DNA from 2 places in the Paraburkholderia fungorum genome. Region 2 is predicted to be linked to the other one. Evidence: riboswitches for the same ligand, from Rfam matches in the RefSeq annotation. Region 2 holds a riboswitch; the other holds the start of a gene.
What was found. A riboswitch is a leader RNA that binds a small molecule or an ion and turns the genes downstream of it on or off. The one in region 2 is predicted to bind cobalamin.
Positions count from the first base shown of each region.

Region 1 (7,656 bases), 920 kb from region 2:
AGACTCAGTTCCTCGTGCAGCTTATGTTCGACGATGGTCGCGAGAATCGTGCGCCGCAACAGCTTCGAGCGGCGCGGATCGACCATTAGCGCGTCGTAGTATTCGTCGACCTGCCGCTCCAGATCCTGCAGCGGCCCATAACTTTCAGCGCGCGTGAGCGGCGGCATCAGGTGATCGACGATGACGGCCTGCGCGCGCCGTTTGGCCTGGCTGCCCTCGCCCGGATCGTTGACGATGAATGGATACAGATGCGGCATCGGCCCGAGAATCAGGTCGGGCCAGCACGTATCGCTCAACGCGACGCTCTTGCCCGGCAGCCATTCGAGGTTGCCGTGCTTGCCGACATGCACGACCGCGTCGACCCCGAACTGATGACGCAGCCAGAAATAGAACGCCAGATACGAATGCGGCGGCACGAGTTCGGCGTCGTGATAGCTCGCGTAATCGCCCTGTTCGCGCGAACGCGACGGCTGGATGCCGACAAACACATGCCCGCAGCGCCAGCCCGCGATCATGAAGCGGCCGCGCCGCAGCGTAGGGTCCTGCTCGGGCGTGCCCCAGCGTGAGTTCAACGCTTGCCGCGTTTCAGCGGGCAGCGCGTCGAGATGCGTCAGATAGTCGTCGAGCGCGAGGCTTTGCAACGCGGGGCGCAGATCGCGGACCACCGGGTCGTTGGTCACGCCTTCCGTCAACTTCTTCAGCAGCGCGTCGCCGTTCGCGGGCAGATCGTCCTGATTGGCGAGACGGTAGCCTTCATCGCCGAGCATCGACAGGATACCGACCACCGAAGCCGGCGTATCGAGTCCCACGCCGTTGCCGATGCGCCCTTCGCTCATCGGATAATTGGCGAGGATCAGCGCGAGTTTCTTGTCGGCGTTATCGAGCGAACGCAGACGACACCAGCGGCGGCTCAATTCGGCGAGAAAGCTCACCCGTTCGAGGTCCGGCTGATAGCGGACCACGTCGACCTGCGTATGCGGACACCGATAAGCGAGCCCCTTGAAGCTGATCGCGCGCGTGATGATGCGGCCGTCCACTTCGGGCAGCGCGATATGCATCGCGATATCGCGCGAATTGAGACCCTGGTTGTCCTTGACCCAGTCGTCGCGATTGCCGCCGCTCAGGATCACCTGGAACACCGGCGCATCGCCCGCGAGCGCGAGCGGCTCGGGATCGTCGATCGCACTCGCCGCGAACGCGGTCGTATTCAACACGAGCGAAACGTCGTGCTGCGCGCATAACGACTGCACGACGTCGCGGCTCATCGCGTCTTTCAGCGACGTAATCGCGAGCGGCAGCGGATTCAGACCTTGCGCTTCGAGCGCGTCGATCAGCGCATCGAACACTGCCGTGTTGGCCGCCTGCAGATGCGCCTTGTAGAACAGAATCGCCGCGACCGGCGCATTCGGCTGCCAGCGCGCCTGCCAGTCGGCGATGGTCGGCGTGTCGTGCTCCGGGTGATACAACGACGCAGCAGGCAACGCGCGCGGCGGTGCAGGCTCGCGTCCCCAGCCAAAATTCCGGAAAGCGATACAGCGCAAAAACGCCTCGGCATTTTGCGGACCGCCTTCCCGCAGATAACGCCACAACTGGTGGCACAGATCGGCATCCGCCGTGCTGCGCGCGAGCAGATTCGGGTCTTCCTGCAAATCGCCGGAAAACATCGCGAGCGTTTGGCCGTTGCGCTCCGCGAGCGCGACCACCTGTTCGATGCCGTACGGCCAGTAAGCCTCGCCGCCGAGGTGATCGACCACCACCACGCGCGCATGCTGCAGCACGTCCTCGACATAAAAATCGACCGACGCCGGTTGCCGCAAATAGGTGACGTTCGCGAGCCGGATGCTCGGAAAGCCGTCGCCCAGACGCGGAAACACGCTGGCCAGCAGCGACAGCGTGGTGTCGGCGGAACTGAGCACCACGATATCGGCGGGCTGCTGATCGATACGGATCACGCCCTGGGTATCGTCGACAAAACCGCCCGGCGTGGTGCGCAGCAGATGCATGAGCGCTTACGCCTGGTTCGCTGCGGCGGCGGGCGCCGCATTCGACGCCGCCACGCCCAGCGCGGCGTCGAACGCGCGTTGCAGCGCAGGCTGATCGAGGTCCTCGCCGATCAGCACGAAGCGGCTCTGATTGCCCTCGCCCGCCTGCCAGCGTCGGTCGAAATAGCTGTCGAAGCGACGGCCCACGCCCTGAATCACCAGACGCATCGGCGCACCCGGCAACGCGGCAAAACCCTTCACGCGATAAATCGTGTTCGCCTCGACCAGCTTCTGCAACGCGGCGATCACCGCTTCGCGCGACGGCGCATCCGCCTGCACGACCACCGAATCGAATTCGTCGTGGTGATGATCGGCGTCGTCGGCGGAACCGTGGTGATCGTGGCGCAAGTGGATCGTTTCCTCCGATGCCGCTTCGAGACCGAGCAGCGTGTGCAGATCCAGTTCGCCGCGTTGCGCGCGCACGATCTTCACCTGCGGCGGAATTTCCTCGCAAATCACCGCTTCGACCGCGCTTTGCTGCGCGTCGTCGAGCAGATCGGTCTTGTTCAGAATCACCAGATCGGCCGCCGACAACTGGTCTTCGAACAACTCGTGCAGCGGCGATTCGTGATCGAGGTTCGGATCAGCTTTGCGCTGTGCATCGACGGCGACAGGGTTTTCGGCGAACTGGCCGCTTGCCGCAGCCGGGCCGTCCACCACCGTGACAACCGCGTCGACCGTGAAACTGTTCTTGATCTGCGGCCAGTTGAACGCCTGCACGAGCGGTTTCGGCAAAGCGAGGCCGGAGGTTTCGATCAGCACGTGATCGATCTGGCCACGGCGCTCGACGAGCTTTTCCATCACCGGGAAAAACTCTTCCTGCACGGTGCAGCACAGGCAGCCGTTCGCGAGTTCGTACAGTTGCCCTTCGGTTTCGACGCCGTTTTCATCGCAGCCGATCCCGCACCCTTTAAGAATTTCCCCGTCGATACCGAGTTCGCCGAACTCGTTGACGATCACCGCGATGCGCTTGCCGCCCGCATGCTGAAGAATGTGCCGCAGCAACGTGGTTTTGCCGCTGCCGAGAAAGCCCGTGACGATGGTGACGGGAATCTTGCGCATTTGAGTTTGCATCGTGAGGTCCATCCGTAGGGGTTGCACGTGCGCCGGCGCGTCGGTTCGTCTGTCTGCATCGGCATGGCCGGGCGCAAGCTGAAAGCTGAAGCGCGACGGGCCACGACAATATAAACACGGGGACGAACGACGGCGTTGCCGCGACAACAGAAAAACAGAAAGCGGGAATGAGGTCATGAACGCGCCGTCGCATCCCCGCGACGGGTGTCCTGCTTAATCTGGCCGGTATCCGGGCTGACGAAAGCGCCGCTTCCCCTTCCCGGACGAGTGATTTCTCGCCCAGTGGTGATATGCCGACGCGGCCTTGCGCGTGGACATCGAAGCCGGCTCCGCGGTGTCGCGCATGAAGCCGACACCACTTTTCGCTTACCGTTGCGGGGGCAGCACAGGTTGACCCGATCCAGAGAAGGTGGGCACCCTGTTTCCCGTTTAACTGCATGCGCACGAGAGCGCACACGAGCACCAAAGTGCGTGCGAGTTTAGGCGCGCAAGACGCCGCAGTCAAGGCGCCGGAAGCTGCGGCAAAGCCGCCCGCATCAGCCGGAAACGCTTATCGGGCGGGGCGTCCTGTGCTATCGTATGCGCGCGTTTGGTGCCCGCACATGCGTTCGCGTGTGCAGTTAAACGGGAAACAGGCAGCGCGTTCGTGCGCTCAACCTGTGCTGTCCCCGCAACGGTAAGCGACCTGCTGCGCCAGATTCACTTCTGCTGCGCCGCGCATGCGTTTTTTCGATGCCACTGTCCCGTGAATCGGGGCGGGAAGGCAAAGCACATGAGGCCGCCAGCCCGGATACCGGCCAGACGCGGAGGCGGCGAATCTCGACGAATCTCGAATTTCTCGCCGCCGGCCGCTGGAATCCGCGAGGGACGGATGTGAAGGCGTTAAAGCATGGCGTAGCCGTATTCCGTTCGCGTGTTTGTCGAAAACAGCGTGACGGGTCGCGTTGTTCGCCGTGCCTGAATCCGTTGTCGCATCGCATGATTTCACTGTCCGCTGTCCGGCGTTCCGCCGCTTTCCGTTCCCGATCCGTTCCGGCCGCTTCGGCCGCTTCGTCCGCTTCGTCCGCTATGACATGGCGTGCGCCATGCACGCCGCGATGACGCGCGCGTGGTTGATCGGCGCAGGTCCCGGCGACGTCGAACTGATGACGCTCAAGGCGACCCGCGCGCTCGCCCAGGCCGATGTGGTGCTGGTCGACGACCTGGTGAATCCCGACGTGCTGCAATTCGCCCGCGCGGATGCGCTGGTCGTCTACGTCGGCAAACGCGGCGGTCATCCGTCGACGCCGCAAGCCGGCATCGTCGCGCAGATGCTCGAACACGCGCGGGCCGGGCGCAGTGTCGCGCGGCTGAAAGGCGGCGATCCGTTCGTGTTCGGCCGGGGCGGCGAAGAACGCCAGGCGTTGCTGGCCGCGGGCGTCGACGTGGAAGTGATCAACGGCATTACAGCGGGGATCGCGGCACCGGCGGCAATCGGCATTCCGGTCACGCATCGCGACTACACGCAGGGTGTGGTGTTCGTCACCGGACACGGCGCGGGCAGCGGCGAGCCGGATTGGGCCGCGCTCGCCGCCACCCGCATGACGCTCGTGATCTATATGGGCATGCGTCGTTTGAGCGACATTACCGGCGCGCTGCTCGCGGCCGGACTGTCGGCCGATACGCCGTGCGCCGCGATCGAATCGGCGACGCGGCCCGAGCAGCGCCACGCACTCGCGCCGCTCGGCGGGTTTGCGGACACAGTCGCGCGTGCGGGGCTCGGGTCGCCTGCGATCGTGGTGATCGGCGGCGTGGCCGCGCTGGCTGACGGCGCGACGACGGCAAACGGAGCCGACGTCAAATGAAAACAATCAGCGTCGGAATTGGATGCCGCTCACAAAGTTCGGCTGAACAGATCGAAGCGGCGGTACGTCAGGCGCTCGGCCCGCTCGACTTCGCGCAGATCAACACAATCGCGTCAATCGACATCAAAGCCGGTGAACCCGGTTTGCGCGAGTTCTGCGCGCGCCACGGCCTGCCGCTGAGATTGTTCAGCCGCGAGCAGATTGCCGCATTGCCGGTCGGAAGCCCTTCGGCAGCCGCACGCGAGCATGTCGGCGTGGACGGCGTCTGCGAGCCGTGCGCGTTGCTCGCCGCACAATCGCCGGAAGCTACCGCTTGTCTCGTCGTCCGTAAAACGGTTTATGACGGCGTGACCGTGGCTGTCGCGGCGTCGAATCCTGGCCTCGACGGGAAGCCGGTTCAAACTCACACTCGATATACCCAACAGGACCTCCCATGAAAACGGATCCCGAATCGCATCAACGCATGACCGAGCGCCGGCGCGAAGGCCATGAGAAGAAACAGGCCGGCGCGACCGTCGAAAAAGGTCTGCTGATCGTCAACACCGGCACCGGCAAGGGCAAAACCACGGCCGCGTTCGGCATGGCCGTGCGGGTGCTGGGACACGGCATGCGTCTCGGCGTCGTGCAGTTCATCAAGGGCGCGCTGCATACGTCCGAGCGCGATTTTCTCGGCGCGATCGCGAACTGCGATTTCGTCACGATGGGCGACGGCTACACCTGGAACACGCAGAACCGCGACGCCGATATCGCCACCGCCCGCAAAGGCTGGGACGAAGCGCGCCGGATGATCGAAAGCGGCGACTATCAGATGGTGATCCTCGACGAGCTGAACACGGTGCTCAAGTACGAATACCTGCCGCTCGACGAAGTGCTCGCCGTGCTGAACGCACGCGCCGACATGCTGCACGTGGTGGTGACCGGCCGTCACGCGCCCGACGCGCTGATCGAAGCCGCCGACCTCGTCACCGAAATGCGCATCGTCAAGCATCCGTACCGCGAGCAAGGCGTGAAAGCGCAGCGCGGCGTGGAGTTCTGAGCGATGTCCGCGTCGCCCGGCGGCACTCGCTCCACGGCGTGCCCTGCGTTGTTCATCAGTGCGCCCGCGTCGGGGCAAGGCAAGACCACGATCACCGCGGGGCTCGCGCGCTACCACGCGCGGCAAGGGCGACGCGTGCGGGTCTTCAAGACCGGCCCGGATTTTCTCGATCCGATGATCCTCGCGCGCGCGAGCGGCGCGCCGGTGCTGTCGCTCGATCTGTGGATGGTCGGTGAAGCAGGCTGCCGCGCGCTGCTCGCGCAGGCAGCGGCCGAAGCCGATCTGATCCTGATCGAAGGCGTGATGGGGTTGTTCGACGGCACGCCGAGCAGCGCCGATCTCGCCACGACATTCGGCGTGCCCGTGCTGACGGTGATTTCGGCGAAAGCGATGGCGCAGACTTTCGGCGCGGTCGCGTTCGGTCTCGCGCGATTCAGGCCCGAGGTGCCGTTTCACGGCGTGCTGGCGAATCGCGTCGGTTCCGCGCGGCATGCGCAGATGCTCCAGGAAGCGTTGCCGCCTGGCTTGCACTGGTGCGGCCACATCGCGGCCAGTGACGAAATCGCGTTGCCCGATCGCCACCTCGGCCTGCATCAGGCCGCCGAGATCGACGATCTCGACGCGCGTCTGGACCGTGCCGCCGATACGCTCGCGCAAACCGCACTGACCGCCCTGCCGCCAGCCGTCGATTTCGGCGCACACATGCCCGAGGTATTGCCGCGCCTGCTGGACGGCAAGCGGATCGCCGTCGCCCGCGACGCCGCGTTCTCGTTCATCTATCCGGCGAATCTGGCGTTGCTGGAAACGCTGGGCGCGCAGGTCGACTACTTTTCGCCGCTCGCCGACGAACCGCTGCCCGCCGACACGCACGCGCTGTATCTGCCCGGCGGCTACCCGGAATTGCACGCGCAAACACTGGCGGCCAATCTGCGCAGCGCCACGTCGATCCGAAGCCACGCGGCGTCAGGCAAACCGGTCGTCGCCGAATGTGGCGGCATGCTCTACCTGCTCGACCAACTGACCGACGCACAAGGCGTCAGCACGCCGATGCTCGGCCTGCTGCCCGGTCACGCGACGATGCAGAAGCGCTTCGCCGCGCTCGGCATGCAGCAGATCGACAGCCTTCATGGACCGCTGACCGGTCACACGTTTCACTACTCGAAGCTGAACACGCCGCTCGTCCCGCTGCGCTCGGCCACCCGGCCACACGGCGATGCACCCGGCGAGGCCGTGTATCGCGCGGGATCGATCGTGGCGACCTATATGCATGCTTACTGGCCCTCCAACCCGGCCTTCACGGCCGCCCTGTTCCATGGCGAAGCCTTTTAACGACTCCGAGCGCGACGCCGTTTATCGCGCGATTTACGAACGCCGCGACATGCGCCATTTTGTCCGCGATCCGGTCGATCCCGCCGTGCTGCAGCGCCTGCTCGACGCGGCGCATCACGCGCCGAGCGTGGGCTTCATGCAGCCGTGGCGGATCATGCGCATCACCGATGCCGGGTTGCGCACGGCTCTCCACGCGACAGTCGAAAGCGAACGGATCGCCACCGCTGACGCGCTCGGCAAGCGTCGCGAAGAGTTCATGAAGCTGAAAGTGGAAGGCATGCTGGAATGCGCCGAAGTGCTGGTGATGGCGCTGATGGACGGACGCGAGCGG
Region 1 covers NZ_FNKP01000002.1:1,127,364-1,135,019, reverse strand. Annotated here, with positions in the region: gene cobN (cobaltochelatase subunit CobN) at 1-2,003, opposite strand, end outside; gene cobW (cobalamin biosynthesis protein CobW) at 2,010-3,116, opposite strand; cobalamin riboswitch at 3,320-3,598, opposite strand; cobalamin riboswitch at 3,690-3,932, shown strand; gene cobA (uroporphyrinogen-III C-methyltransferase) at 4,214-4,960, shown strand; gene BLS41_RS21015 (cobalamin biosynthesis protein) at 4,957-5,397, shown strand; gene cobO (cob(I)yrinic acid a,c-diamide adenosyltransferase) at 5,394-5,996, shown strand; gene BLS41_RS21005 (cobyrinic acid a,c-diamide synthase CobB) at 6,000-7,325, shown strand; gene bluB (5,6-dimethylbenzimidazole synthase) at 7,309-7,656, shown strand, end outside.
Region 1: it holds a riboswitch for cobalamin, as region 2 does, so the genes downstream of both, cobW (cobalamin biosynthesis protein CobW) here and BLS41_RS17300 (CbtB domain-containing protein) in region 2, are expected to answer to the same signal.

Region 2 (7,656 bases):
TGCGCTGGAGCGGCAACGGCTGGATGGGCGGCGAAGCGGCGCAAGCGCCTGTGTCGATCAGTTCGTACGACGTGCTCGACGCGATCGTCACGCGTCTCGCCGATCGGAAGCTGTTCCCGAATCTGCGGCACGTCGTGTTCGCCGGACACTCGGGCGGCGCGCAGGTCGTGCAGCGCTACGCGGTCGCCGCACGCAACATCGCCGCGCTGACCGATGAGGGCATCGACGTGCGTTATGTGGTGGCGAGCCCGTCCACGTATGCGTATTTCGATGCGCAGCGGCCCAACGCGCAAGGCGTCGCCGCGCCGTTCGATGCAGCACAGTGCCCCGATTTCAATCAATGGAAATACGGCATGGACCAGCGGCCGCCTTATCTCGACGACCGCTCGCCTGCGCAACTCGAAGCGGCCTATGCCGCGCGCCGGATCGATTATCTGGTCGGCGGCGACGATGACGATCCGCAGCAAAGCGCGCTCGATAAAACCTGTGCCGCCGAGGCGCAAGGGCCGCAGCGCGTCGCGCGTGCCGAAGCGTATTACCGTTATATCCGCGCGCGTCATACGGATCATCTGCAACAGAGTTTTCATATCGTGCCGGGCGTCGGCCACAACGGCGCGCGGATGCTGACGTCGGTCTGCGCGCTCGCGGCGATGTTCGATACCCAAGGATGCGAGCCATGAGCGAAGCGACTTTCCATCGACGCGAAGGCGCAAGCTCCGCCAACGACCACACGCCAAACGCTTTGAGTCCGGCGATGGTGCGGCGCGCGATCTTCGCGTCAGTGCTCGGCAACGGGCTCGAGTGGTTCGACTTTCTGATCTACGGCTACTTCGCGAAGATCATCGCGCAGGTGTTCTTTCCTGGCGGCAACGGCTTCGTGTCGATCATGCTGACGCTGGCCACGTTCGCGGTCGGCTTCATCGTGCGGCCGATCGGCGGCATTCTGCTCGGCATTTACGCGGATCGCGCCGGGCGTCGCAAGGCACTCTCGCTGCTGATCATCTCGATGGCCGCCAGCACGCTGCTGATGGGCCTCACGCCCGGTTACGCGCACATCGGTATCGCGGCGCCGTTGCTGGTAGTGCTCGCGCGGCTGCTGCAAGGGCTGTCGGTCGGCGGACAGTTCGCGACCGCGTCGGCGATGCTGGTCGAGTACGCCCCGCCGCACAAGAAGATGTTCTATGGCAGCTTCAACATGTCGGCGCAGGCGTTTGCGTTGCTGCTGTCGTCGGGCGTCGGCTACCTGCTGACCACGCAATTGACGCATGAACAACTGGTGTCGTGGGGATGGCGTCTGCCGTTTCTGTTCGGCGCGCTGGCGGGGCCGTTCGGGTTTTATATCCGGCATCGCGTGGCGGAGTCGCCGGAATTCGAACGCCTGCGCGATAGCAAGGACAAGCCGCCGCGCGTCACCGTCCGGCAGTTTTTCCGCGACAACGGCGATGCGGCGATCTGCGCGATGGGCGTGATCATCGTCGGCGCGGCGACGAATTACGTGTGGCACTCGTATCTGTCGGTGTATGTCGAGCGGCAATTGCATTTGCCGTTATCCACCGCGCTGCTCGGCGCGTTCGTGTCGGGCGTGCTGAATCTGTTCCTGTTCCCGCTGTCGGGCAAGCTTGCCGACCGCTACGGCGCTTACCGTCTGTTCTATCCAATCGTGATTGCGTGGATGGTCTGCGTGTATCCGCTGTATCAGTTCGTCGTGACGAATCCGACGCCGGGGCATCTGTTCATCGCGCAACTCGTCGCCACAGTGTTTCTCGCGGCGATGTCCGGCTCGCATCCCGGCATGCTCGCGACGCTGTTCCCGGTGCGCAGCCGCTCGGCGGGCGTGGCGCTGTCGTACAACATCGCGGTGACGCTGTTCGGCGGCATGGCGCCGCTCACCATCACCGGTCTGACGCGCGTGACCGGCAGCAGTCTCACGCCCGCGTTCTACCTGATTTTTGCCGGCTTCGTTTCGCTTGCGATGGTGTACTTCACGCGCTCGGGACGCGAGCCGCGCGGCACGGCGGCGCGACCCGCCGCTCATTAGCACGGTGGCGCGCGGCGCCCCCTGGCAGATTAACCACGAGCTCATTGCATGACCCAGCCTTTGATTACAGACGACGAGCGCGCGCCCAATGAACGTCCGGTGGCGGTCGTCGCGAACCGGCATCTGACTGTCACGACCGATGCGGGCAGCGGCACCGTGCCGGTGTTCGCGAACGGCGACTGGCTTCTCCCCGCGCGCGGCATCGAACGCGCGGTGATTCTGATTCACGGCCGCCTGCGCAATGCCGATACGTATTTCGACCTCGCACAGCGGGCCTGCGCGCTGGCGGGCGGCAGCGCCGCCGATACGCTGCTGATCGTGCCGCAGTTTCTCGCGACCGCCGATGTGGCCGCGCATGAGGTCCCGCCATCCACGTTGCATTGGGAGTGGACCAGCTGGATGGGCGGTGGCGAGGCCGAAGGTCCGGCGCCGCTCAGTTCGTTCGACGTGCTCGATGCCATCGTGCAGACGCTCGCTTCGGACGACCGCTTTGCATCGCTGACCGAGGTCGTGATCGCGGGGCATTCGGGCGGCGCGCAGGTGGTGCATCGCTATGCGGTGGTGGCGCGCGAGCAGGCGTCGCTGGCCGCGCGGGGTGTCGGGTTGCGGTATGTGGTCGCGAATCCGTCGTCGTATGTGTATTTCGATGCAATGCGTCCGACGGCATCCGGCGAGTTCGCTGCGTTCGATGCGGCTCGGTGTCCGTCGTTCAATCGCTGGAAATATGGGCTCGAAGATTTGCCCGCTTACACGCGTGGCGAAGATGGCGCGGCATCCGCCGACGGGCTCGAAGCACGCTATGCGCGCTCCGATGTCACCGTGCTGCTGGGCGGCGCGGATTGCGATCCGCAGCATCCCGCGCTCGACCGCTCATGTGCGGCGATGACCCAAGGCACGAACCGGCTTGAGCGTGGGCTCGCGTACGCGCGGTATATGGCGTTGCGGCATCCGCAAGGATTGGCGACCCACCGGACGTTCGTGATCGATGGCGTCGGGCACGATGCGAACGGGATGTTTGCTTCTGAGCAGGGGCTGGCGGCGGTATTTGGCGTCTGACGGTGTTCGCGATGAGCCTTGGCGATCACGTCGGTCGGGCCAGCATGGGCACAAAGCCTGCTACCGCAGCAGTGACCACGCGGATCGATGTTGATGATCCGCACGCCACCGTCCGAGGAGCGTGTCGACATGAACAAAACCCGAATACTCGCCACCGCGCTTGCCGCTGCATCGCTAGGTGCGCTGTTGCCCTGCAGCGCACAGGCCGACGATGCCCCCAGCCCGTGCGCGTCGCTCAAACGAATCGTGGCGGCGGCGCCGGGCGGCCTGGCTTCAATGACACCCGAGGATGGCAAAGGCATCGCGCAACCCTACGGCGACGATGCCCAATGTGCTGCGAGCCCAGGCAGCTACCAGTGCACGTGGACGCCGCATCACGACGCCGGTTCGAATGCCGCCGCGTTGCAGGCGGTCGCAGCCGACATCGCGTCGTGTCTGCCCGAAGCGACTCACGATCAGAATTCACCGGGACGCCAGCACTTTTATGTCGGCGATAAAGGCAAGCGGACCGGCATCACGCTGACGCCCACGGGTTCGAACAAACTGCGGCTGGTGGTATCGGGTCAGTGACCGGCGGGCTAGTTAATGAGTAGCTGCGGTGTCCCGATAAATTGAAGTTGAACGGCGGCGACAGTCAGCTTGCCGACGGCCGCCATGTCCAGCCGCGCGACGAGCGCCGCAATTCGACCAGCGACAGCGGCGCGATTTCAATCCGCGCAAATATCTCGGGCGATGCCCCCAGCGCATGCACAATCGCGGCCCGCAGCAGCGGGGCATGCGTGACAGCAACGACATGGCGCGGATGGTTCGATGCGTGGTCCGCAGTCGTAGGGTTCAACGCGTCGAGCCACGCTCCCACCCGCTTCACGAGCGCAGCGAACGACTCGCCTCCGGGCGGCGCGGCGTCGGGATCGCGTGTCCATGCGGCGAGTTCCTGGGGCGCTTCGTTGGCTATGTCGATGAGCCGCTGGCCACGCCATCTGCCGTAATTTATATCCGCCAGAGCTTCGTCGACCGTCGCGGCCAGTCCGAGTGCTGAGGCCGTTTCGCGCGCGCAAACCGCCGGGCTGACGAACGCGGCGGCATCGCCGGAAAAGGCCATACGCGCCCGCACAGCTTCCGTTTCGCCGATGCTACGGGCGTCGAGCGCGTCGTCGTCGATGGGAAAGCGGCCTGCGCGCTGCGCGGCCGTCGACGCGTGGCTGACCAGTAACAGTCGTAGGTCCATTCTTTTCATTTCCGTTCAAACGATGCCGAAACGCGGCGCGGACGGCACGTCCAGGGTCGCGGAGGCCCGAGTTTAGCGCGTAGAATAGCGGGACTGCGAAGCACGGAAGCCGGTGAGAGCCCGGCGCGGTCGCGCCACTGTAATCGGCATCGCAAGCCGAAAGCCAGACCTGAGCTTCGCACCATTCCTTTGCAATCGACTTTCGGGGCGCGCTACCCCCAGGAGATGTCACTATGAACGACACCGTTTTCAATTCCGCGACCCAGCCCGTTGCGCAACCCACGCCTATCCCGTTGCGTGAGTTGCTGCCTTGGGTCGTATTCGGCGGCTTGCTGTTATTGCTCGCGATTTACTTCGTTGGTGCAGAAGAAGGTGCCACGTCGCTGGTGCCCGGCATGTACGTGCATGAATTCGTGCACGACGGTCGCCATCTGCTCGGCTTTCCCTGCCACTAACGGAGCCGGACATGGTTGGTAAATTGTTGGTACGCGGGATGCTCGCCGGCATCGCCGCGGGACTGCTCACGTTCGGCTTCGCGCGACTGGTAGGCGAGCCGCAGGTCGATCAGGCCATTTCGTTCGAAGAAAAGGCAGACGCCGCCAAAGGCGAAGCGCCCGAGCCTGAACTCGTGAGCCGCGAGACCCAGGCGGGCCTCGGATTGCTGACCGGCGTGGTGACGTTCGGCGCGGCGGTCGGCGGTCTGTTCTCGCTGGTGTTCGCGTATGCGTACGGACGTGTCGGCGTGCTGGGCGTGCGCGCGTTGTCCGCGTGGCTCGCGCTGGCGGCGTTCATTGCGCTGGTGATCGTACCCAATATCAAGTACCCGGCTAATCCGCCATCGGTAGGCGACCCCGAGACGATCGGGATGCGCACGGGCCTGTTCTTTCTGATGATCGCGATCTCGATCGCCGCGATGGTGTTCTCGCTGAAGGTGCGACGCCGCGCGGTGCTGAAGCTGGGCGCGTGGAACGGCTCGATTGTCGCGGGACTGGTGTTTATCGTGATCATCGCGGCAGTGCAACTGTCGATGCCGGTCATCAACGAAGTGCCGGCGGCTTTCCCGGCGGTGCTGCTGTGGAAGTTCCGGGTGGCCGCGATCGGCATGCAGGTCATCATGTGGACGACGATCGGGCTGCTGTTCGGCGCGCTGGTCGAGCGCAGCGATTTCGCACGGCTGAATGTGCGTGGCGTGGCGAAGTCGGCTTGAGGCTGGCCTGGCACTGGGGCGCTTGTCGGTACTTCTGGCGCTCCGGTGCTTACGGCGCGACTGTGTAAGCGGTCGCGCCAGGTGCGCAAGGCTCGACTCTGGTTTGGTATCAAGGACTTGGCCCGGTTGTGGATAGGTTATCCACAGGCTTGCGAACATTTTCTGTGGACAAGTTCGCCGGGTTTCTCGTGTTGGCCGGTAGCTGTTCCTGTATTCGTCTCCGTAGTTGCCGCGAGTTGCCGCGATAAGCACGCAGACGCGGCAACTCGCCCTCGTCTCACACCCCTTTTCCCCGCAACGCCCAGTTGAACATGCGTCGCGCTTTCCCGGTAGGCTGCGTCAACCGGTCGAACAGTTGCGCGACCGCGCCATCCAGTTGAGCCAGCGCCGGTGATTTTGCCGGATCGACCTCGATCCCCACTGCAGCCGACGCACGCTCGTTCGTTGCATCACGCGCCGAACCGCTCGGCTGTCCGTTGTATCGGGCGATCAGCGAGTCCAGTCGCGCCACGATCGATTCGACATGGGCCGCGCTGATATCCGCCGCATTGAGCGCCGCCGCTTCCTCGTTAGACGGCATCCCGCGCCGCGCCGGATCGCTCAACACCCGCGCCCAATGCAGGCAGCACAGCAGCGAACCCGTGGCTAGTTCGACATCGGGATTCCACGTCACTACACGCTGGGTTTGCAGCGGCTTTAATGCAATCCGAAGATCGTGCCAGCCACGATCCAGCCGGCGCATGGCAGCACGCGTTTCAGACGCGCTCACGCTAGCAGCACCAGCACCAGCACCAGCACCAGCACCCGCACCCGCACCCGCCGCAAGCCGGACCACCTCGCGCAGCGCTCCGAGCACAGCGCCCAGCCGAACCTCGACATGACGGGTGGCCGAAAGCGGCATCATCAGAATGGCGACGGCGAACGACACGATGCAGCCCACCAGCACTTCCTCGATCCGCAATTCGACCAGCGGTCCCATGGCGAAACCCAGTTCGCCGTAGACCAACCCCACGAGCACGGTAATGAAGAACACCCCCGGCGCGTAAGCGCTGAGGATGAAGTACGCCCAACCGAACACGCAGAGCACCATCGCAGCTACTAATAGTGTCGGCGAGTCGTGCAGCGGCGCGACCAGCATGACGCTGACCAGCGCGCCAGCCAGCGTGCCGACCAGACGCTGCGCGCCGCGATAGACCGTATCGGCGCGAGATCGCGTACCGAGAAACACGACGAATGTCGTGATGACGGCCCAGAACCAGCGCTCGGGGGAGAGCGAATGGCCGATCAGCATCGCCAGAAACGCCGCAGTCGTGGCGCGTGTGGCAGGCAACCAGCAGAGTTTGGCGCGCATGTCGGCGAGGCGTCGGGAGAACGGCGAAGCGATCGCGTTGTTGCTGGCCGGCACAAACGAAGCGTGCCGATGCGTCAGTTCCCTGAGCCGCGTCATCGCGTGACGAAGCATGTCGGCTGTGGTCGGGGCGTTGTGCCCGGCGGCGTGGCTCGACGCGAAGGCATGCTGCCCGGCCGCCACTTCGACTTCGACAATCCGCTCGCGAACCGTGCCCGCGTCGGATGGGTTGAGCAACGCGAGCTGCTCCTCCAGCGACAGCGCGGCTTCGTTCAACGCGGAGAGATTGGCGGCGGCTGGCGTATGGAGCACACGCGACGCACGCAGCGTCAGCGTGTGAATGGCGAGCCGGAACGTGGCAGCAGGACGCAGCGGCAAGACCACGCGGCCGATCAGCGCGACCATCAACGGGCCGAAGGCGGAAAACATCAGCGATTGCGTGAGATGCGCGATCGACGGATGCAGATACAGGCCGAGGTAGAAACACACGACGCCCAGCATCGCGCAACCCAGCGCACGCGGGCCGCAGGCCTGGCAAAGCATGCCGATGAACATCACGAGCAGAAAGCCCGCATCGGCGGCCAACGGGTAGCGACTCAGCACGGCCGCGACGGCGAAGCACGCGCAAGCGCACAGATAGAGGTAGGTGAGTGTGGCGAACCAGGCGGAGCGCCGGGCGTCGCGCAGGAACAGCGGCGCGACCATCGCGAACAGGACGCCGGGCGCAGCGAGGATGACGGGTTGGCGATGGGCGACGGTCCACGCGATGCTCGCCACGC
Region 2 covers NZ_FNKP01000002.1:204,950-212,605, forward strand. Annotated here, with positions in the region: gene BLS41_RS17275 (hypothetical protein) at 1-680, shown strand, start outside; gene BLS41_RS17280 (MFS transporter) at 755-2,038, shown strand; gene BLS41_RS17285 (hypothetical protein) at 2,087-3,094, shown strand; gene BLS41_RS17290 (hypothetical protein) at 3,224-3,664, shown strand; gene BLS41_RS17295 (histidine phosphatase family protein) at 3,729-4,322, opposite strand; adenosylcobalamin (AdoCbl) riboswitch at 4,417-4,503, shown strand; gene BLS41_RS17300 (CbtB domain-containing protein) at 4,556-4,777, shown strand; gene BLS41_RS17305 (CbtA family protein) at 4,789-5,529, shown strand; gene BLS41_RS17310 (FUSC family protein) at 5,807-7,656, opposite strand, start outside.